3 regions of the Gracilibacillus phocaeensis genome follow, and region 3 is predicted to be linked to each of the others. Evidence: riboswitches for the same ligand, from Rfam matches in the RefSeq annotation. Region 3 holds a riboswitch; each other region holds the start of a gene.
What was found. Region 3 has a riboswitch for thiamine pyrophosphate ahead of E0E32_RS09085 (YkoF family thiamine/hydroxymethylpyrimidine-binding protein). Riboswitches for the same ligand answer to the same signal wherever they lie in the genome.
Positions count from the first base shown of each region.

Region 1: it holds a riboswitch for thiamine pyrophosphate, as region 3 does, so the genes downstream of both, thiW (energy coupling factor transporter S component ThiW) here and E0E32_RS09085 (YkoF family thiamine/hydroxymethylpyrimidine-binding protein) in region 3, are expected to answer to the same signal.
Region 2: it holds a riboswitch for thiamine pyrophosphate, as region 3 does, so the genes downstream of both, tenA (thiaminase II) here and E0E32_RS09085 (YkoF family thiamine/hydroxymethylpyrimidine-binding protein) in region 3, are expected to answer to the same signal.

Region 1 covers NZ_LR131143.1:529,930-540,342, reverse strand. The annotation lists gene helD (RNA polymerase recycling motor HelD) at 1-651, shown strand, start outside; gene E0E32_RS07035 (aldo/keto reductase) at 765-1,604, shown strand; gene E0E32_RS07030 (PspC domain-containing protein) at 1,640-1,822, shown strand; gene thiW (energy coupling factor transporter S component ThiW) at 2,039-2,539, opposite strand; TPP riboswitch at 2,609-2,724, opposite strand; gene E0E32_RS07020 (LacI family DNA-binding transcriptional regulator) at 2,938-3,939, shown strand; gene hxlB (6-phospho-3-hexuloisomerase) at 3,954-4,511, shown strand; gene E0E32_RS07010 (bifunctional 4-hydroxy-2-oxoglutarate aldolase/2-dehydro-3-deoxy-phosphogluconate aldolase) at 4,525-5,154, shown strand; gene E0E32_RS07005 (TRAP transporter substrate-binding protein) at 5,203-6,231, shown strand; gene E0E32_RS07000 (TRAP transporter small permease) at 6,247-6,732, shown strand; gene E0E32_RS06995 (TRAP transporter large permease) at 6,732-8,021, shown strand; gene rpiA (ribose-5-phosphate isomerase RpiA) at 8,028-8,711, shown strand; gene E0E32_RS06985 (sugar kinase) at 8,727-9,677, shown strand; gene hxlA (3-hexulose-6-phosphate synthase) at 9,690-10,307, shown strand.
Region 2 covers NZ_LR131141.1:314,936-325,348, reverse strand. The annotation lists gene E0E32_RS01990 (sulfurtransferase) at 1-747, shown strand, start outside; gene E0E32_RS01985 (hypothetical protein) at 1,007-1,318, opposite strand; gene tenA (thiaminase II) at 1,505-2,173, opposite strand; TPP riboswitch at 2,269-2,371, opposite strand; one part of gene E0E32_RS01975 (IS3 family transposase) at 2,605-3,250, shown strand; one part of gene E0E32_RS01975 (IS3 family transposase) at 3,250-4,172, shown strand; gene E0E32_RS01970 (DUF1961 family protein) at 4,235-4,924, opposite strand; gene E0E32_RS01965 (exo-rhamnogalacturonan lyase family protein) at 4,936-7,536, opposite strand; gene E0E32_RS01960 (hypothetical protein) at 7,543-8,736, opposite strand; gene E0E32_RS01955 (rhamnogalacturonan acetylesterase) at 8,859-9,521, opposite strand; gene E0E32_RS01950 (YesL family protein) at 9,546-10,190, opposite strand; gene E0E32_RS01945 (glycosylhydrolase-like jelly roll fold domain-containing protein) at 10,193-10,413, opposite strand, start outside.
Region 3 covers NZ_LR131144.1:278,943-289,355, reverse strand. The annotation lists gene E0E32_RS09100 ((S)-benzoin forming benzil reductase) at 2-754, opposite strand; gene E0E32_RS09095 (trans-sulfuration enzyme family protein) at 765-1,898, opposite strand; gene E0E32_RS09090 (DegV family protein) at 1,921-2,763, opposite strand; TPP riboswitch at 2,996-3,100, shown strand; gene E0E32_RS09085 (YkoF family thiamine/hydroxymethylpyrimidine-binding protein) at 3,199-3,789, shown strand; gene E0E32_RS09080 (ECF transporter S component) at 3,790-4,395, shown strand; gene E0E32_RS09075 (ABC transporter ATP-binding protein) at 4,373-5,944, shown strand; gene E0E32_RS09070 (energy-coupling factor transporter transmembrane component T family protein) at 5,941-6,714, shown strand; gene E0E32_RS09065 (N-acetyltransferase) at 6,782-7,213, opposite strand; gene E0E32_RS09060 (diacylglycerol/lipid kinase family protein) at 7,233-8,123, opposite strand; gene qoxD (cytochrome aa3 quinol oxidase subunit IV) at 9,205-9,510, opposite strand; gene qoxC (cytochrome aa3 quinol oxidase subunit III) at 9,511-10,107, opposite strand; gene qoxB (cytochrome aa3 quinol oxidase subunit I) at 10,104-10,413, opposite strand, start outside.

The DNA.
Region 1 (10,413 bases), on a different contig from region 3:
ATGACTTTGCTTGGTGATATTAACCAAGCGATTTATGCACATGCACTGCGGGAAGAAACACTTTTGTCGGAGAGATGGCAGGAGAAGCATGAGAGAATTGTGTTAACACGTAGCTATCGCTCAACGGCACCCATTGTTGAGTTTACCAAATCTTTCGTAGAGAACGGGGATTTAATCGAGCCTTTTGAACGAGATGGTGACAAACCTATTTTTATCGAAGTAGAGCAGCAAAAAATGCTGGATCAGAAGTTAATCGAGCAAATCGAAACATATCAAGCAGAAGGTCATGAGACTATTGCCATTATCGGCAAGACGATGGCAGAGTGTGAGAAGTTGTACCAACGTTATCATCGTTTGATAAATGTGCATTTGATGACACAAACGGCACATACTTTTGAAAAGGGTATTGTGATTATTCCAACCTATTTAGCGAAAGGAATCGAATTTGATGCCGTCATTATAGCGGACGCCTCAAATGACAATTATCAAGATGAATTAGAACGTCATCTATTTTATACGGCTTGTACAAGGGCAATGCACCAGTTAGCTTTGTTTACTATCAAGGAGCCAACCAAATTCCTCAAGGATGTATCGCACAGATTGTACAGTCACTATAAAATTCATCAAATTGGCGCAAAGGCGGATCGTTAATCATCAATGTTTGATCAAATAGGAAAAAGGGAATGGTGTGGTAGTAGTATTCCACCTGTGAGGTGTTTTCCCCAGGTGGTACATAAGAGATGATAAAAAAGGAGGAAGGCGTTTTGGCTTTGAATTTACAATCGACAACTACTTTGCATAATGGTGTGAACATGCCATGGTTTGGTTTAGGCGTGTTTAAAGTGCAAGATGGCGAAGAGGTTTACAATTCTGTGAAATGGGCGCTGGAGCATGGCTATAAAAGTATTGATACGGCGGCTATTTATAGAAATGAAGAAGGGGTAGGTAAGGCAATCAAAGATTCGGGTATCCCAAGAGAAGAGTTGTTTATTACCTCAAAGCTGTGGAATGGAGATCAAGGCTATGAGGAAACATTCCAAGCTTATCAAGCGAGTTTAGATCGATTAGGATTAGATTATCTGGACTTATACCTTATTCACTGGCCAGTACCAGAACAAGACAAGTATAGAGAATCATGGCAGGCGATGGAGGAACTATATAATGATGGGAAAATAAGAGCGATCGGTGTAAGTAATTTTAAGGAACACCATCTTGATAGACTGTTGGAAAAAGCAGAAATTACACCAATGGTTAATCAAGTGGAGTATCATCCACATTTACAGCAAAAAAGCCTGTATGACTATTGTAAGAAGCATAACATTCAGTTAGAGGCGTGGTCTCCGTTAAAACAAGGGGAACTATTAACGGATGAAACATTGATGGAGATTGCAGAACGACATGGGAAATCCACGGCACAAATTATTTTACGTTGGGACTTACAGCAAGAAGTAATTACGATTCCGAAGTCGGTGAAACAACAGCGTATTCATGATAATGCGGATGTATTTGATTTTGAGTTAACCAATGCTGAAATGAAATTGATTGCCGACATGAATAAAGACGATCGGGTTGGGGCGGACCCAGATGAAATGAACAATCGATAAATAGGGAGGCAAGACTCTTCAGGAGGGATTTCGTGATGAACAGGAAATTAAATAAATCGGTGAATGACCGTGTCCTACTTGGCGTTTGTGGAGGGATTGCCGATTTTTTCGGCATCACTCCTTTACCCGTTCGCATTATTTTCCTTCTTACTTTAGGAGGGTCTTTCTGGGTTTATGTCGTATTGGCCTATGTTTTGGACGATGCTCCTACCTTGTGATCATAAGGTTGATGACTGCTTGTATCTTAGCAGTCATCAATTTTTTTCTTGAAAAGTAAAGAAAAAAATCTTTGGTATAAAAGGATTAGGATAGATCTCGACCTTGAATGAATCGGGGTGCTGATAAGATGGATGTTTAACATCATCCATCTTATCAGTAGTTCGTATCTAGTTTCGGTTAGTAATAAGGGAGCAGGTGGAATTTGTCAGTTTTTCTTATTTAGATGGAAGTGTTTGATTGACAAGTGAGGTGTGCTTCACACGTGACAGTAGTAACAGACCAATCAATGCCCCGGTAATACTGCTGACAAGAAAGCCGGGCAGAAAGGCCAGTACTCCCACTGAAGTTCCCATCACAAGCTTGGCAAAAGGGACGCATAATAGCGAGCCAATAATGCCTGTTCCGAACATTTCACCCCCTCCAGCAAGCCACTTCTTATGTCCCCATCGATAAAGATAGCCCGCTAATAAGGCGCCAACCATTCCTCCTGGAAATGCCAATAATGTACCAATACCTAATAGATTTCGTAATAATCCAATCGTAAAGGCAATGACAACAGCTGGTATAGGACCAAGCATGACGGCTGCAATGACATTAACGGCATGCTGTACTGGATAGGCTTTTGCCACCCCTGTTGGGAACCAGAGAAATTGCGACCCCAGTGTGCCAATTGCAATGAGCACCGCCATTATCGTGAGTAAATGTGTTCGATTCATTTCTTTTCCTCCTTTGTTTTTTTGCACGCAAGGAAGGAAAAAAGCCAGATTCTTATGATAAAAAGAACCTGGCTAAATAACCTACTTCCCTCCGCTGGTTATCAACCAGATCAGGTTCATAGAGTTAAAAGGCTTGATCGCGCCTTTCTCTCAGCCTATACTGATAGGCACCCCTAGTAGTGCATGCATATGTAATTGTATGTCATTGTACCAAAGATAGCGCAAAAGTCAATTTTTCACAAAGTTATTGTCCATGTATATAGCAACATTCCTTTTCATTATCGCAAAAATAAATTTATATAAAAGGGTTGTAAAACGCTTTCTAATGATTTATACTTTCACTAAATCGATTTACTAAACCGATTTAGTAGTTAAAAGCTAGTTAGAGGGGTATGCGTATGAAAAGGATAACCATTGCAGATGTAGCTAAATTAGCCGGGGTATCAAAAAGTACTGTCTCCCAATATCTTAATCACCGTTTTGATTATATGGGAGCGGATACTAAACAAAAAATAGAAAAAGCGATCCAGCAATTAAACTATAAACCGAATATGGTCGCACGTAGTTTGAAACAAAAATCTTCTACGACAATTGGGGTGATTGTGGCTAATATCCTCCATGTATTTTCTACTCAGGTGATTCGGGCGATTGAAGATTTCTGTCAGGAGAAAGGTTTTCATGTGATTGTCTGTAATGCCGACGATCAGCCAGAGAAAGAGAAGAAATATATCGAGATGCTGCGGGCAAAGCAAGTGGACGGTGTGATTGCCTTCCCAACTGGCGATAACGTGGAGCTTTATCAAAAACTGCTGGAAGAAGATTATCCCGTTGTTTTAATGGATCGAATTATTCCATCTCTGGATATTCCATCGATTTTATTGGACAATCGAACAGCTGCCCAGTTGGCTGTCGCTGAAATCGTTCAGCAGGGCTTTCAACGGCCAGCAGTTGTCAGTTCACCACTTACAGCCGCAATTACTCCTCGAATAGAGAGGGTAGAGTCTTTCCAGCGGAGCTTACAGGAACATGGATTGGAGCTATTACCTTCTTACAAGGTAAGTGGAAAAATGGTGGATTTAACCAACAAGTTAGCTGAACTGTTTCAAAATGAACAACCGCCAGATGTTTTGTTTGCGATTAATGACCGTGTGCTACATGAGGTATTAACGTTCATTAAACAGCAAGGATTAAGGATACCAGAGGAGGTAGCGGTGATAAGTATTGACGACGTGTCCTTTGCCAATTTCTATAACCCACCGTTAACCACGATTTCTCAGCCTGCCTTTGACATGGGGAAGAAAGCGGCAGAAATACTGTTTGAATGTATGGTTGATCAAAAGGAGGAAAAGCTGCAAGTTTATCGTTTTCCACCAACCTTAAATAAACGAGAATCCTGTTGAGAAAGGGTGTTACCATGAAAAATATATCAACTACCATTGTAAACGAAGTGCGAGAGGTGCTTGATCATGTCAAGGAAACAGAGATGATCCAATTAGCAGAGGCCATCCAGTCTGCCAAACGAATCTTTATTGCCGGAACAGGTCGATCAGGGTTAGTGGGAAAAATGTTCGGCATGCGTTTAATGCATAGTGAATATCCGGTATTTATTGTAGGAGAAACGATTACGCCGAGCTTAGGTTCCCAAGACTTGTTGTTGGTTATTTCCGGTTCGGGTGGTACCGCTAGTTTACTCCAATATGCACAAAAAGCAAAAGAGATTGACGCCAAAGTAGCCTTGGTCACCACCAATCCAGATTCAACGATTGGACAACGAAGCGATGTAACGGTACAGATCCCAGCGGCAACGAAGAAACGCTTGGCGTCAGAACCTGAAACTATTCAACCATTAGGCAGTTCATTCGATCAGTCCGCTCATCTGTTATTAGATGCGATTATCGTCTATTTATTAGAAACCTATCCAGCTGCTCGTGATGAGGCAAGCTTACGTCAGCAGCACACCAATTTAGAGTAGAGGAGAGAAAATTATGTCTATTATCGAAGGAATTAAGCAAGAGAAGGTGGTTGCCGTCATTAGAAAGGCAACGAAAGAAAATATAGTACCTATTTTGGAAGCGTTGGCAGAAGGTGGCGTACATCATGTGGAAATTACGGCAGAAACCCCGCAAGTAAACCAAATTATTGAAAAGGCAGTACGAGAAGCAGATCCAGCCATGAAAGTTGGGGCAGGAACCGTACTAGACCCGGAAACAGCCAGATCTGTCATCATGGCAGGGGCGGCTTTTGTTGTCTCCCCGACGTGGAATGTCGATACACTACGATTATGTCAGCGTTATGGAATCGAACATATTCCAGGGGTGCTGACACCTACAGAAATTTCTGTTGCCTATGAACATGGGGCACGTATGGTGAAGATATTTCCAGCTGATTCTGTAGGCCCGTCCTATATCAAAAATATCCGTGGGCCTCTGCCGCACGTATCGGCAATGGTTACCGGCGGAATCACACTCAACAATATGAATGACTATTTACAAGCAGGAAGTACCGCTGTGGGGATAGGAAGCAACTTAGTAAATGCTGTCCAGTTGAAATCAGAAGCCGACTATCAGGAGCTGACGAAACGAGCGGAAAACTATATTCGACGAGCGAATTCATAAGTCGATAAGCCTCAAATAAGGATCAACATGCATAAGGGAGGTAGCCGCATGTCAAAAAATAAAATGGTGTTCCTTTCCCTATTGGCAGGGATTATTACCCTACTTTTTACGGGATGCAATACGGATGAAGTAGAGGTTAACGAAGAAGGAAAGATAAAAATTATTGCCGCGCATAATCAGACATCACCAGATAATCCTTATCAGGCAGGGTTGTTAAAATTTAAAGAAATAGTCGAAGAAAAATCAGGCGGACAAATGGAAGTAGAAGTGCATGCTGGTACAATTGGGACAGAGGAGTCAGAGTTAATTGAGAAGCTACAATTAGGGGCAGCAGATGTTGTCGTGGCCTCACCTGGTCTGATGACGCAAACAGGAATACGGGAAGTGGACTTGTTTTCTGCACCATATTTGTTCAATACGTATGATCATTGGTTAGCAGCTGTAGATGGTGAAGTAGGCAAAGAGATGGCACAAGTCATTAATGATAAATCGAATAATTCGTTTAAGCTCTTAGGCTACTGGTCAGCTGGTGTACGGCATTACTATGGCAAAAAACCGATTGAATCAATAGAAGATTTGAAAGGGTTATCATTACGTACCCAAACATCAGGGGTTATCTCTGATTTCTGGAAGGAGCTTGGTGTAGTACCATCTGGTATTGCTTGGGGCGAACTATACCAAGGGTTACAACAGGATGTAGTCGATTCATCGGAGAATGCTTATCCATTTTTTGTCCAGCAATCTCACCATACAACGCCTAACGGGAAATATATCACGGAAACGGCGCATGATTTTACGACACGATTTTTACTGATCAATGGAGAGAAGTTTGATAACTATACGTCCAAGCAGCAGGAGATTATTCTGCAAGCGGCCGAGGCCTCTGTGGAAACCGAACGGGAAGTGACCTTGCAGCAGGATGAAGAATATAAAGAGAAGGCGATAGAGGAAGGGGCTGAAGTAAACGAGATTGATCGTGAACCGTTTATCGAGATTGCGACCCCAATCATTGAGGCATTTGCCAAAGAGATTGAAGTAGAAGAATTATTGCAGAAAATCCGTTCATTAGAGGAATAACAAGGAGGTAATTGGATGAGAAAGTGGGTAGGCACCTTAGAAAAAATACAGATTTCCATAGGCATAGCCTTTCTCTTTATCTTTTTCGGAGTGATTGTTCTGCAAATTATCACCAGATATTTAGGAGTATCGGTGATTTGGACCGAAGAAGCAGCGAATTATTCGTTTATATGGGCGGTGTTTATGGGTGCGGCAGTGATGGTGAATCGTCGGGAACATTTTAACTTCGATTTTTTGGTGCAAAAACTACAAGGGAAGAAAAAGATATACCTTCAATTGTTTAACGATACGGTGTTAGTCTTGTTCAACCTATGTATTTTTGTACTGGGGATTCAAGTGGTACAAGAATTTTGGAGTTATACCTGGTCTTCCATTCCGGAAATGAAGATGGGCTATGTATGGATAGCCATTCCCATTATGGCAGGCACGATGCTGATCTATACGCTAGTGCATATGGCTAGTCATATCCAATCCCTACGAGGGCAGGAGGTGCATGAATAATGGGATTTTTACTGCTTGGTTTGTTCCTTGTATTGATGTTCGTTGGGGTACCGATAGCTTTTGTAATTGGGATTGTGGCCTTGATCGGAATAGCTGGTATGCCGTATACACCAGAAGCCACGGTGCCAATGAAAATGGTGAATGGGTTAGACTCATTTGTGCTATTGGCCGTGCCTTTATTTATTTTGGCAGCGAATTTAATGAATTCAGGTAAAATATCAGAAAAGATGATCGAATTTGCCTTAGCGATTGTTGGTTCGATTCGTGGCGGGCTAGCGCATGCGAATGTGCTTGTATCGATGATGTTCGCAGGTGTATCTGGCGCTTCACAAGCAGATACAGCCGGAGTTGGAAAAATCCTGATACCAAGCATGTTGCGTAAAGGCTATGATAAAGAGACGGCTGTTGGTGTAACCGCTGCCTCTTCTACCGTTGGTGTGGTCATTCCACCAAGTATCCCGATGATTATCTTTGCAGGACTATCCAACGTATCGATCGGGGCTTTGTTTCTAGGTGGAATCGTTCCAGGGCTTTTAGTCGGTTTGGCGATGATGATCTTGATTTATGTAGTCGCCGTTAAACGAAAGTACCCGAAGGATCAACGGGTAGAAGCAAGCGCGATATTTAAGCTGTTTCGTGAAGCATTTCCGGCATTGCTTACACCAATTATTATTATTGGTGGCATTATCAGCGGGCTCTTTACCGCAACGGAGGCAGCAGCGGTGGCTTGTATTTATACCACGCTGATTTGCATGTTTTACTATAAAACCTTACAGCTAAAGGATTTTCCAAAAATATTATTTGATACCTTGGCATTGAGTTCTTTATCCTTGTTTGCTTTAGCTGCTGCCAGTGCGTTAGGTGAATTAATGAGTTATTATCAGCTAGGTTCTATTGCTCAGACTTTTTTTGAAAATAATATTGGGGCAAAATGGTTGTTTATTTTGATTATTATTGCCTTTTTCCTTTTCATTGGTACGTTCATGGACGCGATTCCAGCGATGATTTTATTTGTACCAATTATTTTACCGACGGCTTTAGAATTTGGAATAGATCCCGTACATTTAGGGATAATGGTAGTCATGACCTTAGCAGTAGGGCTGATTACACCACCATATGGGTTATGTTTGTTACTTGCTGCAAAAATAGGGAATATGTCAACTGAACGGTCCTTTGTGGCAGTGCTCCCCTATATTGGGATTGTATTGGTGGTCCTTTTGTTTATTGCCTTTTTCCCGGACATTGCCTTTTACATTCCACAATTATTTAGTCCGGAATTATTTGGTTAGGAGTGAATGATAGTGAAAAATGATAAGCAAACGGCTGCAGAGGCAGCCATAGATTATATAAAGGATGGCATGATTGTAGGACTTGGATCGGGATCTACTGTTAATTATATGATAGAAGCGCTGGCGGAGCGTATCCAAAGGGAAGGACTATCAATTCAAACCATTCCAGCCTCGAAGAAATCCGAACAATTAGCAACCGAACTGGGCGTTCCGCTTACTTCTTTTTCAGAATATAAAAGAGTGGATATTGCCATTGATGGCGCCGATGAGGTCGATTCTGATTTTCAACTGTTAAAAGGAGGAGGCGGTTCCTTGGTAAGGGAAAAGCTAATTGCTGCTGCCGCCGATTATTTTGTTGTGATTGTCGATCAATCCAAACTGGTGAGACAGTTAGGTGCCTTTCCTCTTCCGGTTGAGGTGGTTCCATTTGCTTGGAAAGTCACCGAACAGCACATCCAACAATTAGGCTGTCGCACAAGCAGACGCTATCAAGGAGATCATGTATTTGTTTCGGATAATGGCAATTATATTATCGATTGTTCATTTGAACAGATTACAGAGCCTTCCGAATTGCATCAACAATTAAAAACATTGACAGGGGTCGTGGATACCGGTCTTTTTCTGAACATGGCCGATGAAGTGATTGCTGCAGAACATGGTAAGCTGCATATCCGCAAACGTAAGCAATAACGAGGGGGAGCATAGATGAAGGATGTTATCACGATAGGAGAGGCAATGATTGTTTTTAATCCCAATGCCACAGGTCCGATGAAGTTTGTTAATGGATTTCATAAGCATATTGCAGGTGCTGAGCTTAACTTAGTAACTGGCTGCGCTCGATTAGGGTTAGAGACAGGCTATATCACTCATTTAGGGAATGATGAGTTCGGTAAGTCGATTCGCACCTTTATTAAAGGCGAGGGTATTGACGCAACCGAAATTAAACTGGTAGATAGATATCCAACCTCACTGAATTTTAAGGAAATCATGGAGGATGGCAGTGTCAAAACCTTTTATTACCGGGATAAATCACCAACCTTAACGATGACGCCAGATGGATTGAATGAAGCGTATATTAAGCAGGCAAAGGTACTGCACGTAACGGGAATATTTCCAGCGATTGGTGGCCAGAACATGAATGTTTTGTTGCGAGCATTGGAAATAGCTAAACAGCATGGTGTGAAAGTTTCCTTTGATCCCAATATACGGCTGAAAATGTGGTCGAAAGAGGAAGCAAGGAAGACATTGTTGGAGATCCTGCCCTATGTGGATATTTTGCTAGCGGGCGATGAAGAAATGGAAATTATTATTGGTGAAAAAGATCCAGCACGTATTATTGAAAAGATAAGGGCTATGGGTGTGTCTTGCATAGCTGTTAAGCAAGGAGAGCATGGCTCTGTGGGCTGCTATCAAGGGAAGATCGTTCATTCCGAAGTAGTGAAGGCAACCAAAGTAGTAGACACTGTGGGGGCAGGGGATGGCTTTAATGCTGGTTTTTTATATGGCTATCTGCGTGACTGGTCATTAGAACGGACATTACACTTTGCTAATACGATAGGCTCAATGGTGGTTGGGGTTATTGGAGACAACGAAGGGTTACCGTACTATGAGGACGTGCAAGAAAGGCTAGGGGAAGTAGAGCGAGTAGAGCGTTAGGAGGGTACCAAAATGAGATTACAATTGGCATTAGATCGTCTCGCACGTGATCGATGTATAGAAATAGTTGGCGCAACGAAAGATATAGTGGATATTATTGAGATTGGCACAGGGGTGATCAAGGAATACGGTGTCTCTATTATTCGAGAAATAAGGGAATTGTTCCCTAGTCGCACGATTTTAGCCGATATGAAGACATGCGATGCCGGTAAACATGAAGCAAAACAAGCCTTTGCAGCAGGTGCAGATATCACTACAGTGATGGCGTTCTCCGCAGATCAAACGATTCAGGATACCTTGGAGGTTGCCAAAGGAATGGACGGTATCATCATGGTAGACTTATTAGAAATACAAACGCCAGATAGGGTAAAACAGCTTGAACACCTTGGAGTAGAGCTGGTTTGTCTTCATGTAGGTAAAGATCAACAAACGAGTGAGCGTTTTGACAGCAAGTTGTTTTCTCTAACTGCTGGCACAGACTTAGAAGTAGCAGTGGCTGGCGGTATTGATCAAAAGACACTACCGGGGATTGTCACACATCAGCCCGATATTGTGATCGTGGGCAGTGCGATAACTGGTAACGCTGACGTGGCTCAAGCAGCAAAGCAATTAAAGAGGCAGATGTCATAGACATTGGAGTGACAACTCGCTTGATTTAGTTGACATAATGCGAGACCGTCCGGAAAAGGGTGTAAACCGTCCGGAAAGCAGATGAAACCGTCCGGAATACGCGCAA
Region 2 (10,413 bases), on a different contig from region 3:
CCGGAAGCGGGAAGGAATTTATACGCAAAAGATCATTTACCTGGTGCGGTCTACATGGATCTGGACAAGGAGCTGTCCGGTAAAAAAGAAAAACACGGGGGAAACCATCCTCTGCCTGATACGAAGAGGTTGGCAGCAAAACTTGGCCAGATTGGGATAGATAATCAGACAACGGTTATTATCTACGATCAATCCAATGATATGTTTGCCGCCAGAATGTGGTGGCTATTATATTATCTCGGTCACGAAAACGTTTATGTGCTAGACGGAGGATATGAACAATGGGTCATCGATGGAAATAAGGTGACAGATGAAGCTCCCCAGCCAGAAACAAAAACGTACCACCCTGCCATCCGTACAGGTGAGAAGGCAGACATAGATGAGGTGAAAGAAAAACTAGAAGATCAGTCTGCTCATTTAATCGATTCACGCTCTAAAAACCGTTATTTAGGCAAAGTGGAACCCATGTACCGAAAAGCGGGGCATATTCCCGGCGCGAAGAATTATTTTTGGAAAGAGGTATTGGCAGATAACGGAGCTTGGAAAAACCCGGAGGAGCTTAAAAGTCATTTCGGTCATTTGAAGCAGGATGAAGAGATTATTGTTTCCTGTGGCTCAGGCGTATCTGCCTGTCCGAACATACTAGCACTCAAACTTGCAGGCTTTGAAAATGTAAAACTGTATCCAGGAAGCTTTAGTGACTGGATTTCCTACGATGAAAATAAAGTAGAGACAAAAGAAGAGTAGTTTGGAAAAATGTTATGTCTGAGTAATTGATGGGCAGATTTATATGGAATGGTATGATCACGAATGGAGGATATCACTCCCAGCAGTCGCTTTCCTAGCAAGCGATCGATCTTCTTATATTACCGGCCATCATCTTGATGTAACAGGTGGAAGCCAATTATAAGTCCTTATTTTTGGTTATAGGATGATTGTTAAACGAAGGACCCATATACAGAAAATTAATTTTCATTCTGTTTTTGGATCCTTCTTTTTTTTAATTCTAGCACCAAAAACCTTTTATTATTTCCGCCAAGGGTTTCGGGCTATCTACATTTGCTTCATGTCCTGCTTTTTCAATTATTCCAAAGTTTGCTCCCTTTATTCGATGACTCAATCGTTCAGCTGCTTTTCGATTTGCCTGATCTTTTTCTCCGCAAAAAGCTTGATACAGATTGTGATAATCCATCTTGTCTGTTTCGACCAAGGTGTATAAATCAGGTAAAGCTACTCTCTCTGTCATTTCTATGTAGTCTAACGTTATTTTCCAGCTACTAGAATGTTGACCAAGTCCATGAGCAAACAAATAGGTCATGACAATAACACCTCACATTATCCCATATAGTTGGATCTAACTTCTTCCTATTCAGAGTATTTACCATGTTTTACCGAAGAAAGCAAGTTGGTGACCCTAGTAACCACTAGAGCGCAAGATTTTTGGATTCAACTATCAAACACGAATGAATGTTTACCATTCTAACAATGAAAGCATTTCGAAAACTTACTTTTCTGAAAGCCAGCTTTCCCTGTTATAAGACATTTCCCAAAACAGAAGTTCATACTCTTTTGCAATAATAAATTGTTCCTTTACTTTCTCTTTTTCGTGATCATTCATTGTTTCAACCAATCTGTTTAGTAAATCAATCATTTCATTCGTTGCATCTTGAAACCAATCACTTGCATACATATTAATCCAGTTACGATAAATTTCCGGTTCTGGTGTTGCCGATTCATTTGCTTTTCCGATATCTGCATATAACCAGTAGCATGGTAAAATCGCAGCAACAGAATGTGCAAGATTCCCAGACATGGTGGCCCGATATAAATGAGAGGTATACGCATAGGCAGTTGGAGCAGGTTTAAAGTTGTCGATATCTTCCTGTGTAATATGTAAAATCTCAGCATGTTGCTTATGCACAGTTAGCTCGGCTTCTGCTGTAAATCGGGCTTTATCAGCTAGAAGAGCGGTTAATTTAAAATCATCTGCTTGTGAGGCAGCAATAGCATGAATTTTACCGTAGTGTTTTAAATAATAAATGTCTTGCAAAATATAGAATTTGAATGTTTCTAGCGGTAAATCTCCCTTCACAATCCCTTGTACAAATGGATGTTTTAAACTTTTTTTCCAGCTCTCCTTCGTTGCAGCACGTAATTCATCTGTAAATGTCATAAAAAATCCTCCTCATCATCTTTTTTCTAAAGACTAGTAGAAGGAAGTATTGGCATAGGAAAAGATATACACGCACATAAATGCAGTGTATACTTTAACTGCTGAATCTACTTCCCTCCGCTGGCCTTAACCAGATCAGGTTCTAAGGGTGCTAAATATACATTTATCTCAGCCATTACGGCGCCCCTAGTAGAAAATTTGAATTTATTCTGTTGTCTTCATGCTAGCAGAACAAATCGAGAAGTCAAGCCTTGAGGATTTGGTGAATAGCAATTGTACACAGAATAGCCCTCATGGTTTTTGGTCTCATGATTGGAATCATGTTCCAATGAGAATTGGGAACAAAAGCAGCGACTAAAGGTGATAGGCTCCCTTTATAGTAGACAGAGAAATAATAAAAATTCTCTCCTACTAGGAAGGGAGTATTTTTAATGTCTAAAAGAATAACCAAACATACGCTAGAAGAACGTATGGAGATTGTACAAAAGGTGACGGAAGAAAAGAAACCGATTAGTGCTATCGCAAGAAAATACGAAATGTATGAAAATACGGTGAAAGAATGGGTTCGTAAATATAAAAGTAATGGGATAGATGGATTGAAGGAGTCAAGGAATTGGAAACAGTACCCAGAGGAATTAAAAAGACAGGCTGTAGCGTTCTATCTTGAACAAGAAAATAGCCTCAAGGTAACATGTGAACAATTTAATATTTCGTCCACTTCCGTTTTACGTCGTTGGATAAAGCTTTATACTAGTGGTAAAGCAATAAAATCCACTAGTAAAGGAAGCGTTAAAATGAGCGAAGGACGTAAAACCACATTCAAAGAACGGATAGAGATTGTCCAATATGCGATTGCCAATGATTCCAATTATCATCAAGCAGCGGAGAAGTATAAAGTTTCCTATCAACAGGTTTATAGCTGGGTTCGTAAATATGAGAAAGACGGAGAGCAGGCTCTTCAGGACCGCCGCGGGAAGACATTAGAAACTAAGCCAAATCTAACGGAAGAAGAAAAATTAAAGCTTCGGATTAAGGAATTAGAACACCGTAATCAATATTTGGAGGCAGAAGCTGGTCTCTTAAAAAAGTTAGAGGAAATCGAAAGGAGAGGATCGAACGATTAAGGAAACAAGTCCCGGCATTTGAAGCCATTCATGCCTATCATGAAGAAACAGGCATGCCGATTCAATTACTATGCGATATTTTAAAGGTGTCCCGTTCTGGATATTATAAGTGGCTGCATCACATACCAGGCGAGCAAGAAGACGAAAATGCATGGCTAATCAAGAAAATCCAAATGATTTTTAAACAGTACGGAGGAATCTATGGCTATCGGCGAATCAGAATGGTGATTGATCGCAAATACGGAAAACGATATAATCTGAAGCGCATTCGTCGTTTGATGATTTTATTAGGCTTAAAATCATTTATCCGTCGTTCGAATGGATATTCCACCAAAACAAGCTACGTCAACATGGAGGAGAATATTTTGAACCGGGAATTTACGGCAGACAAGCCAAATCAGAAATGGGTAACGGATATCACACATTTAAAATACAGCCTGAGTCATAAAGCTTATTTAAGCGTCATTAAAGACCTTTATGATGGTTCGATTGTTGCCTATAAGGTTGGTTATTATAACGATAATGAGCTGGTTATGGAAACCATTAAAGCAGCACTGGAAGCAAATCCAGGTGCCACGCCTTTACTGCATAGTGATCGGGGTTCGCAATATACATCGAGGGAATATCGTTTGGTGACAACAAAAGCCGAGATTACACGCAGCATGTCCCGTGTTGGGAAATGTATTGATAATGCGCCTGTAGAAAGCTTTTTTGGCCATTTTAAAAGTGAATCTTATGATTTAAAACGATATAAGAGCTTTGAAGAATTAGTAGAGGATATTGATCGATATATCCAATTTTATAATGAAGAACGTTACCAGGAGAAATTAAACAGCCTGACACCGTTGGAATATCGGGACCAGGCTGTTGCATAGAGTTTTTGTTTTTTTACTGTCTACTTGACGGGGCACAGTTCAAACAGAAAAGGTGCTTTCCCTTATTTTTTATTAATCTGGAATACGTTGAAGTTTGCGTATTCTGCTATTAAGGGGGCCATTTGCCTAAATCCGATTCTACCATCCCGTAGAATCGAACCATGTGTTTCACCATCATCATAAAACTGAAAGATCAACAACTGATTGATGTAAAATTGGATATTTTCTTGATATTTCACCAATTCTATATGATAAGGACCATTGGCGTCGACAACACTTGGCAATGGATCTGCCCCTTGTGACACCAAGTGGAAGCCATAGCTTTTCCTCAAATTACTGGTGTGAAATTGCCGTTCATCTTCCCATTTTCTTCTATAATAAGATACATGATAGGCATTGATATCGCCATGATGGTATTCATCATATATACCTGTTCGCTTCGCCAAAGAAGGATGAAACAAATCCTCTCCCGTTTTCCCAGTTGCAGCAAAGAAAAGAATGCATAATCCTGGTTCTCTAATCGGCCAAAAATCCCAAGTTATAGCTATATTCTCAGGAAAATGATCTTGACACCATAAGACAAAGTTTGATTTTTGTCCCTCTTTCGGATCTTTGATGTTTTCCATTCGCAAACGTTGCAAAGGAAAACTGAAGGCAGCCTCTCCCTCCAGGCGAAAATCCTTGATATCCGTATGACTCTTTAATGGGTTATGATAGATTAATTGATGGTTATACTGTTCTTGCCAATACATCGGTTCACCTCCTAGTTTGTTGCCTTTAACATCTTTTCATAAGAATGGTCCAAATAATTTTCTACTAATTCCAAACAGATGATAACGTTCAAAGACCATTGCGCAGCTGTATTCGTTGAAATGTCTTTTATTTCTAGTATGGGGTGTAAATAATCTGTAATCTCCTCCACATGTAATGGTGACTTAATATGCCAATGACTTTGATCAGCTAATAAGAGTTTCCAGGCAAGATCACCTAAGCCCTTATCCTGTTTCTTGGCAGCAGCATATGCAACCAAAGAAGCAGATAACATGGGGATATTCCAATCTACTCCATTGATTTCTCCATTGGTTAACCGACTTTTATCAATGGGAGGAAGGTTATAGAAAGCGCCAAATTCAACTAGCATGTCCTGCCACCCTTTATCTTCCAATAGTTCAGCCATTTCCATCCAAACTTGAGCTCCTCCCATACTAAAGATAAGGTGATGTCCTTTATTCTCTGCTCCCATATAAAATAATTCACCGGTTTTTGGCTCATAACCAAATACAGGACCAGTCAAAAGTCGAAAGGGCATTTTTCCCAAGGATTGAATGCCTGTAAATAGCTTGTCACGATAGCGATCGTCCTGATATCTTTCCCATCTGGTTAACCAATTCGAACAAAAAGCCGCCCAATCCGGTCCACTTCTGGTATGCGTACTGTACTGATCTGTTGGGAAGTATGCTCGCATCGGATCAATATACTCTGTTGTATAATCGGCATTTACCACTTCATCCATGATATCACCGATACGCTCATCTCCTGTTAGATAATAATAAAATCGGTGCAATCCCGCTGCCCCTATTCGTGCTTCTTTACAGCCGCACCCCCAATGACTAACATTATGCCTGGAACCGAGACCTTTATAAGGGCCTTTATGGTAAACATCTACTTCACTGGTATGACGAGTCATTGCCTCTGCCATGTGAAAAATATCGATTCTGCCAGTACGTAAAAACAGGTACCACAGCCAATAATTCGGTGCTAATTCGGTATTCTGCCAGGCACACCCACCTAAATCATATCTCCATACATGCCGAATAGGGTCATAGCTATGCATGATATCGCCATAATCCCAAAAGCCATACCATTTCCTTTGCTCAATCTCTTGCAAATAAAAGGCAAGCACCTCATCTAAAGTCTGCTCTAGTTTCCTTTTTAGTGCCGTATCTGTTTTTCTTAAACTCCATATCCCTAGTGCTCTTGTTTGATGGTAATAAGCAGGTTTACATATTAATAAAGGGGGAGACTCTTTCTTACGGACTAGCTTCTCCAACGTATCGGCATCAGGAGTAGCAGCAAAACAATGGATAGATATTTCACTGGTATTACCGACACCATATGGAGTACTTCGCAGTTCTTCAGCTCCTTCATAAGAAGAAGTCACATGAGTTTCTGTATCGTAATGACGCATGTCCATTGCCTCGGTTTCTGGTGACCAAAACCATGTCTTTACAACCGCGGCTTCTGCTTGCAAATCGTTTATTTCAAAAGAAGTAGGATACTTCTTCCAAAAATGACGCAATCCAACGGCAATACCACCGATTTCGGAACCGAGATAAACTAATCCTCCCGATCGTTTCCCATCAGCGGCACGTACCCATGCACATCCAGGTTGTGTTCGTTTCAAAATTGCGTAGGAATCAGCAGAGGTTTGTACTAGTTTATAATGATTCCAGGTAGCTGCATCATCTAGCAGGTCCTTAAAGGCTTGATCACTTTCTGTTAAGCAAATGGCTTTACCTTGTATTTGTTGTTTATACTTGTCTTCATAATCACCCCGAGTCCGCAACGTTAATAACCCTTTAGGTGATTCTTTAAAAAAGCCTTCTTCACCTGCCAAACGAACATATCGATTATACAAGGGACCCTTCATCGGAACGGCAAATTCTATGCCAATTCCTTTAATAAAATCTTGGTTCGGATTCCCATCATATAAAAAGGAATGAATCATTTTCACTTCTGTTTGGTGAAGATAAAAATATAGTCTCACTTGAAACGGAAGCCACTCCCGATTATTGTTGCTCAGTTTATGCCTTCCCGTTACTTTAATCACCGCTCTGATTGGACCCGCTTGTTCTACCGTCACTTCATGTAATTCACTATAGAAAGGTTCCTGACGATAGGTATCTATGCCCTCTGTTCGATGGTGAGATTCCCTAATGCCAATCAGTCGACCCTTTTTACAGATCGTCTTATTCTTTGTTTCCATTGCCTCAATAAAAAAGCTATCCCTCTTATGAATGGTACACTGTATTTCTTTGGTATCGATCTGTATACGCTCATCGGTTTCTTCTATAACAACTTTCTCCTGTTTATTCATGGATGAAGTACGCGCTAATAATAGCTGCGGATCTGCTTGCTGTGCCGAAATAGAGGCTGCATGTGCCGTCCATTTGATACTTCCATCCGGCCAATAGGCAGTTGGCCAAGTTTGGACTGGAAGATCAGAGGTTTTCGTATCTGTCGTTTTCAGATCAAAAGTTGGCAACGTATGTAGCTGACCTCTTGCCCAAGGCACTCCCCACGTTACCCCCGTTGATAAGTCACTTTCCGTATCCAGCCATGATAGTTCGATATCTTTTTGCATAACCGATCACTCCTTTTCATATTCTCCGCCAGGATATAATGTCACCGAGTATAATCGTTTGGACTGTTTGATTGGTCGATCTTCTATCGGATGCAATGAAAACGGCTGACTCGCATATACATAGGCATAATCTTGATCGTAGATGATCACACTATCGTAACCATTTCCAATTAAATCGCCATAGGCAACATAACCATCAACTGGAAAAGTGACCACTGGCTGCATATAACCGTCATATATCGTAGGGTTCACACCTCCACCCCGGCGGTAGGCTAGGATATAATCCAATGCCTGATCATCCCAATTTCTGATGGTTTCCATAATCGTTAACCAGCCATTCGAGTCACGATCTTCTTTCCATATTTCTTTGCCTTGTAAATCTAATAAAAACAATCCATCTTTACCGGTATCTTCTCTATCTCCTCGAATAATCCGATCAAGCCCCGCTACTTGTAAGCCCGGATAATCGTCGCGGAATTTCCCCAAGCTGATATGCTGCGATTCTACGGATCCTTCATATCTCCATAGCTCTTGGCCTCGATGATCATACATCACTGTGACACTTCCGCCAATAACAATTTGGTGTTTTTTACTATCTGGCTCTACTTTACCAACCCAGATACAATCGGCATGATCGTCTAAGGGTTGACATGACCATAATTTTTCTCCCTTGGCATTGACCAAATCGTAGCCCGCCATTACCTCATCGTAGCCATCACCATCAAAATCAAAGACCCAAGGATAATGACCGATGTTTCCTTTGTGTGTCCACAACCTTTCAAAGTCCTTATCAAGTGCCCACATTTGATGGTATCTGTCTTTTAATATAATATCTTGTGGAAACGAATTTCCTGATAGATTTGCAATGATAATACAATCATGTGCTTCTTCACTCGGTAACGGATAGCTACTTTTCTTTTCCCCTGTTTTACCATCCAAAATGAAGAATTGCTTTTCCATCACACATAACACTTCATTATATCCATCACCATCTATATCATAAATCTGCACGGGATAATCGGATCCTGGCCCTCCTGGATGGTCACTAGGTTCACCCACCTGCCAAAGTATTTTCCCTTCCAACGAATAGGCTGTCATCGCCTCCACTTGGTGCGGAACATAACGATCATCGATACCGCCATCTGGTTGAACGACGAGCATATCCATTCGACCACTTCCAGTTAAATCACCCAAATACATTTTACAGTTGATTCCAGCTTCACTTATATCAATCGTTCCCAGTAACACTGCCTCATTTTGGTTATCTCCAATTATTTGATTCAAGATATCCTCACCTTTCTTTTGCCAACAATAGATCTTCCCTACATTCCTCTTACATAGGAGGCAAGTGGTACAGATAAGTCCTTCACCTGCTCACTTACAAGACGCGCCATCTGGTTTGCACCTGCCTTAGTAAAATGGGTATAATCTGTTTTATTATGTGACGCCATATAAAAGGGATAGACCTGATCATATCCAATCGATGAAAAATAGGCGATACTTGTCTGCATTAGGTCAATAATAGGGACTGTCATCTCCTCTGCTGTTTCCTTCATAGTATTACAATAATCACCGAAATCAATCAGGAACTCACCTAACACATAATGAAGTCGGGCCACTGGTGTAATCAATATAGGGATAGCCTTTTTATTACGCGCTCCTTCAATATATTGCTTCAAATAAAACTTGTATTCTTGATATGGTTCTGTATACCTTGCAGGGCGCTCTTTGGTTGAATCATTATGCCCCATTTGGACAAACAGGTAGTCACCCTCCTTTATTTCTGATAAAATGTTCGCCAATCTGCCTTCTTCCACAAAGGTTTTCGAACTTCTGCCGCCGATCGCATAATTATAGAAAGTGACCTCCTTTGTAAAATAATCTGCAATAGACTGGCCCCACCCTGCTTGCTTGGATTCTGTCCGCGGATAGGTTTGTACTGTTGAATCACCAGCTAGATAAATGGTTACTTTATCATCTGTCATCTTCATCAATCCTTTATTCATTTTCTATCCAATCGTTTCACGTAATTTATGTTGTCGGTATTCCATCCGTAAAAAAGTACGGTAGGCAATCCACATCAGAATAAAACTCGTTAGGCTACCCCCAAAGAAAAACAAAAACACTGGCAATGTGAAAAAAAGATAATATAACGATACACAGGCAGCCAATGCATAGATTGTACGTACTGGATGATAGATTGCAATCAAGAGGCTATTTTTTAAGTAATTGATCAAACGATTATCATAATGGACATACATGGGAAAAATATAAAGCAACATCATACCATAGACACTTGCGGCTAAGATTAGTAAAATATGCACAGCCTCTGCTAACACTTGATTATTTAATTCAAGGAAATTCATGTTGATATATAGCATATAAGGAATCAGCATTAATAAAATACCTAAACCATTCGCCCGCCAAAATTCTTGTTTAAATGTATCTTTAAATGTCTTAAACACCAGCATGTCTCGCTCTTCACCCATCCAATATTCTCTAAAGACTTTAAACATCGCTACCGTACTTGGGCCAATACCAAATAAAATCAAACCAATCAGCGTAAAACATAACCAAAGCAGGTTGACGTATAATAGAAGAAATACGACATCTCCAAACCGATAGAATTTACCAAACAGGCCATTCTCCCACATTATTAATCTCCTTTCTCATCTTCTATCCTCGAAACCAAGGTAAGTGACACTGGACCGATTAAACCAGAAGGTAGTGCCATACGATCCATTTGATTGGCGATACTATTGATCACCTCCACTCTAAGCAGATTCTTCCCGACTTTCAAATCGCTTTTCTTGATCTCCCACTTGTAAGGTCCCCACATTTTCACACCTATCGGCTGCTGGTTGATTTTTACACTAG
Region 3 (10,413 bases):
GCTACAGTAGCTCCTTCACGCTAAGGTATTGCCCATTAACAAGATCCTCTGGCTTCAACAAGCGATCAACCAACACACGCGCGACTTTCTCTGTGCTGCGCAATTGATTATGCTGTTTATAGTCTTTGAATTGCTGTACATCGCTAAACTGACTCTCGTCGGAAGAGCGGATTTCTCCTTGCATATCCGTATCCATAATACTTGGGTCAAACAGCAGTACTTTTTTTCCTGTGCCAAGTTGTTCTTGTTCTAGAGCCACAGTTTGTGTATACCGATCCAATCCGGCCTTGGAACTGCCATAAGCACTCCAACCATAGACCGATCGATTCGCTGCACCAGACGTAACATGGGCAATCACACATGAAATATCAGACTCTCGCCAGCCTTGAAGCCACAGGTTGGTAATTATCATAGGAGACAGCAAATTCACATGGACATGTCTTGTTAATTCACCACTCGTTTGTTTCCCTACCTGCTCTATCGGTGTAACAACCGCTGCATTTTGCACTAAATATACAGCTTGCAGTGGTTTTGTTTTCAGATCGTCCATCACCTCTTGCAACTTCTGCTCGGTTTGCTGAAGATCTGCTAGGTCCACTGTCACATGATGATACTGGCCAGGAAGATCTTCATTGGCTAAATCCTGATTCTCATGCCGTGCCAGTCCGATGACATGGATAGAAGCTTGCATAAATAGTCTCGCAATCGCTGCCCCCAAACCTTTTGATGTGCCAGTAACTACCGCATATTTCATACGAATCCCCTCATTTCTGTGCTTGATCTAAGGCGTTGACAATCATGGTGATAATATCCTGTGCCTCTTCTATCCCTACCGAAATTCGAACGATCCCTTCACTTATCCCCAAAGCCTGTTGAGTGGTGGGTGGCATATTTCGATGAGAGGTTTTGGTTGGATACGACACACTTGTTTCTACCCCAGCTAGGGTGGCAACAATCTTCACCCATCCCAACGATTGAAAAAAAGTTTCTATATTTGCTGCATCACTTAGCTCAATCGTCACAAGCGCACCATTACCTTGTTCTGACAGAAAGGCTGGATAGTATACCTTTTGCACCGCTGGATGCCCTCTTAATGCCTCGGCCAAGGCGGACGCATTCTTGACATGCCGCTCCATTCTTACACTTAATGTCTTGAGGCCACGAACCGTTAGCCATGCCTCAAACGGACTGAGATTGCTTCCTAAGTTAACCATCTTTTCTCGCGCAATTGCGATTAGATCCGCATGACCTACGAGCACCCCTGCCGTAATATCACTGTGTCCACCTATATATTTAGTTGCACTATGTACGACTAAATCCGCGCCTTCTACAAAAGGCTGAATCAAATATGGTGTGGCAAAAGTATTGTCTACCATCCATTTTAAATCATGCTTTTTGGCAAACTCGTTAGCTTTCGGCAAATCCTCGACACGTAACAAGGGATTGGTCAATGATTCTGTATACAATAAAACGGTATTATCCTGCAATGAGGAGGTTAAATCCTCTCCAAAATCTACAAAACTTACTTCAATGCCAAAGCCCGTTAACTCCTTTTCCAATAATTCATAAGTACCCCCGTACAAATCTTCTGCTGCGATAATATGATCACCTGCTTTAGCAACAGCTAGTATACCAACCAAAATAGCAGATAAGCCAGATGAGGTAGCGATACCTGCAGGTGCCCCTTCTAATTGCGCCACAGCAGTACCTAACTCATCTGTATTGGGATTACCAACCCTGGTATATAAATAGTCACGTTCTCCGCTGTAATAAGATTCCATATCCTCCAAGTCTTTAAATGTAAAAGCAGATGTCTGATGGATAGGGGTAACCTTTGTTGGTATCCCTTCTCGTTCCATCGTTACATGTACCGACTTTGTATCAAAACCTTGTTCCATACTCTCACTTCCCATCTATCCTTTAATTTCGCAACCATGCCAAACACAAGGTACCGTGACCAGTGTGAACACCAGCAACGGGCACCAGGGTTTGCACTTGTATTTTTAACCCTTGATAAAGACTGCCTATTTCATCTTTCCACTGGTGCGCTTTTTCCTTCACACCAGCATGTAAGATACAAATTTCTTTTAATTGGTGCTCCTGCATTGCCTCTGCTAATAGCTGGAACATGTGACGTTTTGCCTTCTTTTTACTTCGCACTTTATCCTTTACGACTACTTTCCCCTCGTCAAAACCAAGAATTAAATGAATATTCAACAGGGAGGCAAATAACGTTTGGGCCGCGCTAACCCTTCCGCTTCTACGTAATTGTTCAAAACTTTGTGGCATTAAATACATTTGGGCTCGATTCGGACATCCTTTTAAATATTCGACAATTTCTGCAACATCTGCCCCTTGTTTTGCCATCGATACACCGTGACGAATCATTTGGCCCAAGGCAAAATCACCAATCTGAGAATCAATGACCGTGACTGGCAAAGAACTCATGTTAGCCGCAGCTGCAGAGCTTTGATAGGTTCCCGTTAGTTTACTAGAGGCATGGATAGCAATCACTACGTCATATTCCTTCTCTAATCGCTCATATAAATCAGTAAAATCGCCAAACACCGGCTGACTTGTCTTTGCTCCCTCACCATGTTGAAGCAACAGTTCGTATATTTCCTCTTTGGATAAATCCACCTCTTCTTTATATGCCTTACCATCGATAACGACATTTAAAGGTATAATAAAAATATTATTTTCCTCTGCAAAAGTGGCATCCAGTCCACATGAACTATCTGTGACCCAAGCTACCTTCGTCATATGCAATCCCCTCGTTTCTTTCATATTTGTCTATTATTAAGCGCTTATTTTGCTTATTTCATGCCGTGTATTCCTATTCATATCATACCATACCTGTGGAATAGATTATAGGGAGAGAACAAACAGGGCTTTACAGATAGCAAAAGTTTTTGTAAGATAGAAACTATCACAGGCTAAACGTTTATCGAAAAAAGTTTAGCTGCGGTTCCAACCGTAAAAAATTGCATAAACCGTAGTACACTAGGGGAGCTTTGTGAAATGGCTGAGAAGGTCTGTGACCTGACCCTTATTACCCGAACTAGATAATACTAGCGTGGGGAAGTGTAGTTGGTCGTATGGACGATTTGTTTACCTAGCTTCTTTACATACGTACAAACTGCATTCCCTTCGGAGTGCAGTTTTTTTGTGATCAAAAATAGACTGGAGGTATTTTTTATGACAAGTCATTGTGGAACAAGTCGGATTGCAGGGTGTCAATTTACGTTATTCCCGATGAGTGATCGTTTTGTTGATATTATCTTATCGAGTTTACGGGAAGTAGACAGCTCCAAAGTATGGATGCACACAGATGATGTCTCTACCTGTATTCGTGGGAAACGTGTGCACCTTTTCGATGTGACGAAAGCCCTTTTTTTTCATGCTGCTAAAACAGGTGTACATGTGGCTATGAGTGGAACCTTTTCCATCGGATGTCCTGGTGATTCAACTGGAGATGTATATATGGATGAATCCAGTCAAGTCATGAACCAAGCAGCTGACTCACTAAACCAATCAGCGGGCTGTAGATTTTCATTATATCCGTTAGGTAGAGAAGATTATATGGAGCAAATCTACCAACAAATCGATTGGTCCAAAACGGCAGGGGTTGACGTCAGCCATAGCCATTATGCAACAAGGTTAGATGGCGATGTCCATGATATCTTTCGTGTATTGGAGCATTGCTTTGAGCAAGTGCAACAGAAAGTGTCACATGTCACCATGTCATTTACCATTTCAGCAAATAGTCCATCTAAAGGGGGACAATAAATGAAGCAGTGGAAATTAAAAGACATTGTCTTAATGTCTATGCTCGGGGTTGTTTTTGGATTGATTTATTTAGCCTTTTTTGGAGTAGGCAATGTTTTATTTGGGATATTAACACCGTTTGGCTTAGGTCCCCTTAGTTATGAAATTATTTTCGGGGTTTGGTTTATGGTATCTGTTATTGCTGCCTACATCATCCGCAAACCGGGTGTTGCACTGACATCGGAAATCATTGCGGCATTAACCGAGGTATTAATTGGTTCAACAGCTGGTCCATCATTGATTCTAAGCGGGATTGTTCAAGGAGCAGGGGCGGAGCTCGCCTTTGCAGCGACGGGCTGGAAGGACTATCGCTTAAGAATTCTTATCCTTTCTGGAATGGGTGCAGCCTTGGTCAGCTTTCCATATAACTACTTTGTATCGGGATATGATGCTTATGCTTCATGGCTTCTCATCCTTATGATAATCACTCGATTAGTCAGTGGTGCCATCTTTGCAGGTATAATAGGTAAATTTATAGCCGATCAATTAGCGGCTACTGGTGTATTAACGGGATATCCATTAGGAAAGGAGCATCAACAACAACGTGAAGACGACCGCGCCTCGTAGTCCATTGTTTCAATTACAAGATTTTTCATTTACTTACCAACAGGAGAAGAAACCGACCATTAAGCAGATGTCTCTTTCCTTATACAGCGATGAAATAACTCTATTAATGGGATCAAGTGGTTCGGGTAAAAGCACGCTCGCCCTCTGCCTTAACGGGCTATATCCTGAAGCAGTCGAGGGTTCTATAGCTGGAGACATTTTTTTTCGGGGAAAGGCTATTCAAGATTATCCGAAGGGACAGTTAAATCAACAAGTGGGTATTGTTTTTCAGGACCCTGAAAGTCAATTTTGTATGATTCATGTCGAAGATGAATTGGCCTTTGTGCTGGAGAACTTATCTGTACCTAAAGAGCAAATGCGCTCTCGTATGATCGAAGTACTCGAGTTAGTTGACATGCGTCCGTTTATCCATCATAAAATTCATCATCTATCTGGCGGGCAAAAACAAAAAATTGCCCTCGCCTCTACTCTGCTGCTTGAACCAGCATATTTGATTCTTGATGAACCAGCTGCCAATCTTGATCCAATGTCCAGATTAGAATTAGTCAACACTATAACAACCATTCAGCAAAAACGGCAGCTGGGAATACTTATTATTGAGCATCAGGCAGAAGACTGGATAGGCATTGCCGATCGGATGCTCGTGTTAAACCAGGACAATCAACTAGTAATGGATGATCAGCCACACACGGTTTTTACATCACACAGCAAAGAACTAGCCTCTTATCACATTATCACGCCTGCAGCATTTGAGCAGTCAACTGTTAGGGCTACACGGGCTGCTTCCAACGGGAAAGAAATTGTACGCGTCGATGCATTGTCTTTTCACCAGAAAGGGCGGTTGGTTTTAAATAACATATCGTTTTCCATTTGCAAGGGTGAATTTTTAGCTATTTTAGGCGAAAATGGAGCGGGAAAATCCACCTTGTTGCAGCTGCTATCCCGGCTAAAAACTTCCCGCTATGGTCAGATTTCTTTTCATGGTATAGACATAATGAATTGGCAGGAACAAGCATTAAGACAAAGAACAGGCTTTGTCTTTCAGCAACCAGAACATCAATTTATTTGCTCAACTGTTTATGATGAAATTAGTTTTGGTATGAGGCTTAATGGGCAACCTCCAGATAGGATTGATCAACGTACGGAGAAACTCTTACAAACGTTACATTTGCAAAAGCATCGATGGACAAACCCATTTATGCTAAGCGGTGGCCAAAAAAGACGGCTAAGTGTTGCTGCCATGTTAGATGAAACCCCTGATCTATTGCTGTTCGATGAACCTACATTTGGTCAGGATGCCCAAACGACAAAAGAACTGCTTCACTTAATAGAAGAATTACGCCAGCAGGGGACGGCCATTGTTTTTGTTACACATGATATGGATGTAGTGGCTAGTCATTGTGAACGAGCTTTGGTGTTACATCAAGGGGAAATCGCCTTTGATCATACTCCGGATGAATTATGGAAACATCCTCTGCTTTTACAGGAAGCAAGACTTCGTCCACCTTATTTTAAGAGGCGAGAGAAGCAGAAGGCAGGGTCTTTATGATACAGACGATTAACCCCAGTATCAAGGCATTAGCAATACTTCTTCCTGGGGTGTTGCTAAGCTTTGCCTTTGATATCATTACACCGTTGATTTTCTTTGTCTTTGTTCTGTTGTTAACGTTGTTTTTCGCTAACATATCCGTTAAAAAATGGCTTATATTTTTCTTGCCACTTTCCTTCTTTGCTATAAGTGTTGCCTGGATGTCGATGCTTTATACCGATAAAGCGTACGCAACAGGACCTGTTATCTTCCAATTTCTTTGGTTTGAGGTTACCTCAGGCAGCCTTCAAGTTGGGGTTAGTTTGGCATTGCGTTCTTTATGTTTTATCTCTTTGTCTTTACTGTTCGCCTTAACAACAGACCCAACTAAATTTATGCTGAGCTTAATGCAGCAGGTTAGATTATCGCCAAAGCTTACTTACGGTATCTTGGCAGGTTATCGCTTTCTACCTACCTTCAAGCATGAATTGGATCTATTGCGTCAAGCCCATCGTATTCGTGGCGTGCACCGAGCAAAAGGACTTCGAAATAAATTGCAACAAGGTAGACAATATGCTATCCCTTTACTTGCCAATTCTATCCGCAAGGCAGAGCGTGTAGCTCTTGCTATGGAATCGAAAGGCTTCACCGGCAGCAGGCATCGCACCTATTACCATGAAATGAGGGTTAACATGAAAGATTGGCTATTCTTAGCGGTCATGTTTTTCTTTTTAACCCTTGCTTACTATACTTCTTATTCATTTGGCTATCTTCAAATTTTTAGCGGTTGATAGCTATATACAGGCAGGGAGGAATGGAGGTTGGTCTGGAAGCCTCCCTTCCTTGCTGTTCTCGCTGTTAGGAGGCTCTCCATTCCATCACAAACTCCTTTTCCATTGTATTATCGTCGATGGTCTCCTTTTTTAATTCAAAGCCATTGTTGAGATAAAAGGAAATCGTTGGTTGATTTTTTTGATATACTTTAAGTTCTAAGTGATCTTTTTTTTCTTTAATAAATTGGAGGAGTCGCTTACCATAGCCCTTACCTTGATAGGCGGCATCGATAAACAATGCTGCTAAGTAATCCTCCTTGATCGAAAGAAAACCAATCACTTGATGGTTATCCTCAAGCACATATGTTTCTGCTTCCGATAAGTAATGATCTTGTATCGCTTGTTTTTGCGATTCCCAGTAGCGACTATCGATAAAATGATGGGCAATAACAGATGTTTGATACCATATATCAGATAATTGTTTCGCATCGGTTGCCTGATATTTTCTAATATTCATGTTTCTTCTCCTTCCTATTTCATTCATCTCCCGACAGTACTTGTAAGTGTTGTGGGAGGACAGATACCTCTGTTGGTGTCTCTGTTAATATTTCACCATCACTGTCGATATGCTGTACAGGCCTTGTCTCTATTTGAAGCTGGCTCGTGCGAAAGTATATTAGTTGATCATCCCTGTCTTGCGGATAATCTTGTTGCGTTTGCGCTTCCAGCCATGTCCAGAATTGTTGAAATTTCGTTTCTTTCATAATTAACACATCAAGCTTGCCATCTTCCATATCGGCATGAGGGAAAAATGATTTCATACCGCCAAGAAAGGGACCATTGCCAATGACTAACATCACCGCTTCTCCATTATATGTTTGTTCTTCGCTTTTTACATGCAAATGGAAGGGCTGATTTTGAAAGACTATCTTGGACGTATTTAGATAGTAAGACATTTTACCAAGGAGTTTTTTATTGCTATCTTCCATTTCCTCTGCCACCTTGGCAATCAAGCCAATGCCTAAGAAATTGAGAAAGTAGTATTCTTTAAAATAGCCAATATCAACTATTTTTATATGTTTTTGTATAATCTGTTCCAATGCTAACAGCGGGTCTTGACTCATTCCTATTGCCCTGGAAAAATCGTTACAGGTTCCCCCAGGTAAAATGGCAAATATCGGTCGTTGCCCTAATGGAGCGATGGCGTTTACCAATTCAAAAATAGTTCCATCACCACCTGCGCCAATGATGACATCGGTGTTATTTGCCAGCAACTCTACATATTTTTTGCCATCACCTTCTTGTTCAGTTATATAGAGATGAACCTCTTCAAACACCTCAGCTAATCTGGCTTGGATCGTATCTGTTTCTTTTTTGAGCTTTCCATTTCCTGCATTAGGATTCAAAATAACCGCTGCACTCTTCATGCCTGCACATCCTCTTCTTATATTAATGTAAGTCTCTTTTTTTAACAACCTTATCACCATAGTTCTTTACCCGTTTTCTTTTACTTACACACTTGCACTCTGATTCTAGAAGTAACATTCGGTTTATGCTTTATCGGTTCCTCCCAGTTGGTTGCTGAATTGTCACATACAGCATTTTATGATGGAGTTATTTTTGTCTGTTAGATTCATTATCATACCTGCAAAGCAAAACTAGGCTTAAAACTGACCAATCCTTTACGAATAAGTCACTGAACTGCCAATAAGACGGATTATGTTAAGTAGAGCCCTTTCATTAGCAGTGAGTTTGATTGTTTTATTTGTGTGAAGCAAGCGCTACGGGAATATGCTGCGCTTTCCATGGGGATGGCTTCAGCTAACTAAAAAGAAAAGCACTTTTTAGTGGATCTTCAGCTCGTCCTGCGATGCACAGGACGTGCAAGTGCAGGCGTTGCAACAAATGGGCTTCGGTGGGGCGAGTAATCGCAGTCCCAGGACGTTGCGTTTTTAGCCTGTAAACCATTTTCCAGTCTCCGCATATTCCCTCCGCTAGGTAAAAGTACAACAATGTTTATCACTGCAAGGAGGAAACGTTCTAGGTACCTAGACAGTGTTGCAGCCAAAAAGAACGGTCAACGGCTTTTTCGACATCATGATGAACACACGTTACCAGGTAGTTTCGTTCTTTACATAGAACCATAACGTATGATTGTGAATCATTCTCTAAACAGGAGGCTGAATCAAGCCATGAAGGTTCGCAGGCTAAGATCACGACGACAATCGCCATGCCTGCACTTGCATGTCCTATGCATCGAAGCGGAACTTATTTCCGGAGCGCTTCCTAGCACATTAAAAACGTTCAACATGATCACTTGGAATAGCCTGTTACTTAACATAATCCGTCTTATCGGTACTTCGATAAGTTCATGATCAAAATCGTTTCAAATCCTATTATGTCAAAGATTTTATATTTTCTAAACTTACAAAAAAGAGAGAAAAACCACATCTCATGGTTCTTCCCTCTTTTAAACGCCTCGAAAAGGCAGCTGTATTCTAATGATACTTAATGGCCCCCTGCATGACCGGAAGTCAATACCCAGATGGTACCAAATACGATAATTAAGGCAAGTACGGCACTATTGAACATGTTAATGATATTCAGCAACCCTTCTTGACCCTCAGTGACATGCATAAACATAAACAACTGAATGATCGCTTGGAATACAGCAAATATACCAATAATCCATAAAACAACTGTTGATGAAAAGTCGGTATTAAAAGCAACGAACACAGCAAGGAGTGTGAATAAAACTGACAATACAAAACCGATTAAGTGATTCCACGGAAAACGATAAGACTGTGCACTCATTTACATCACCATTCCTTTCAAATAGACGAAGGTAAAAATAAAGATCCACACAACATCTAAGAAGTGCCAATACAAACTAACGATAAATAGTTTGCTAGATGTTTTTTCCGTAATACCTCGACGTGCTAGCTGAATAAGCAGCATAATAACCCAAAAGATACCAAACGTTACGTGTGCCCCGTGTGTGCCTAGCAACGTAAACAAAGCAGAAGTGAAGCCGCTCGTTTGGATCGTCGCACCCTCATGGACAAAATGAATAAACTCATTAATCTCCATATATAAGAATCCGGCACCTAGGATAAGTGTTACTATCATCCATGCCATTAAGCCTTTTTTATCCTGGTGTCGCATCGAATGGATTGCCAACCCACAAGTAAAACTACTTGTTAACAGCAGGAAGGTCTCGATCATGACATCTTTCAAAACAAAGATGTCTTGACCCGCTGGCCCACCTGCTGTGTTGTGTTCCAAGATAAAATAGGAAGCGAACAAGGTGGAAAACAGCACAATTTCTGCGCCAAGGAAAATCCAAAATCCGGCTATATTCATTTGATTTTGATGTGACCGATATTCTAATGGGGTTGTCTGTGATGTCATTTTAAATCACCTCTCCATTTTCGTTCCTCTTCTTCTACTTCCTCTGCTTCAATATGATAACCCTCATCATAATCAAAGCTATTTGCGATTAAACCAATAACAATACCTATCGAGGAAATAATCGCCAAGGTAAACCATTCAAATACCAAGAAGAAACCTACCACACCGAAAGCAATTGATAAGACGATCGGCGTCCAAGAATTGCTTGGCATATGAATCGATTGGATATCTGATTTCTTCAAATCGGTTCTTCCTTGTTTTTTCTTATACCAAAAATCATCTAGGCTCTCTACTTGTGGCTCCACT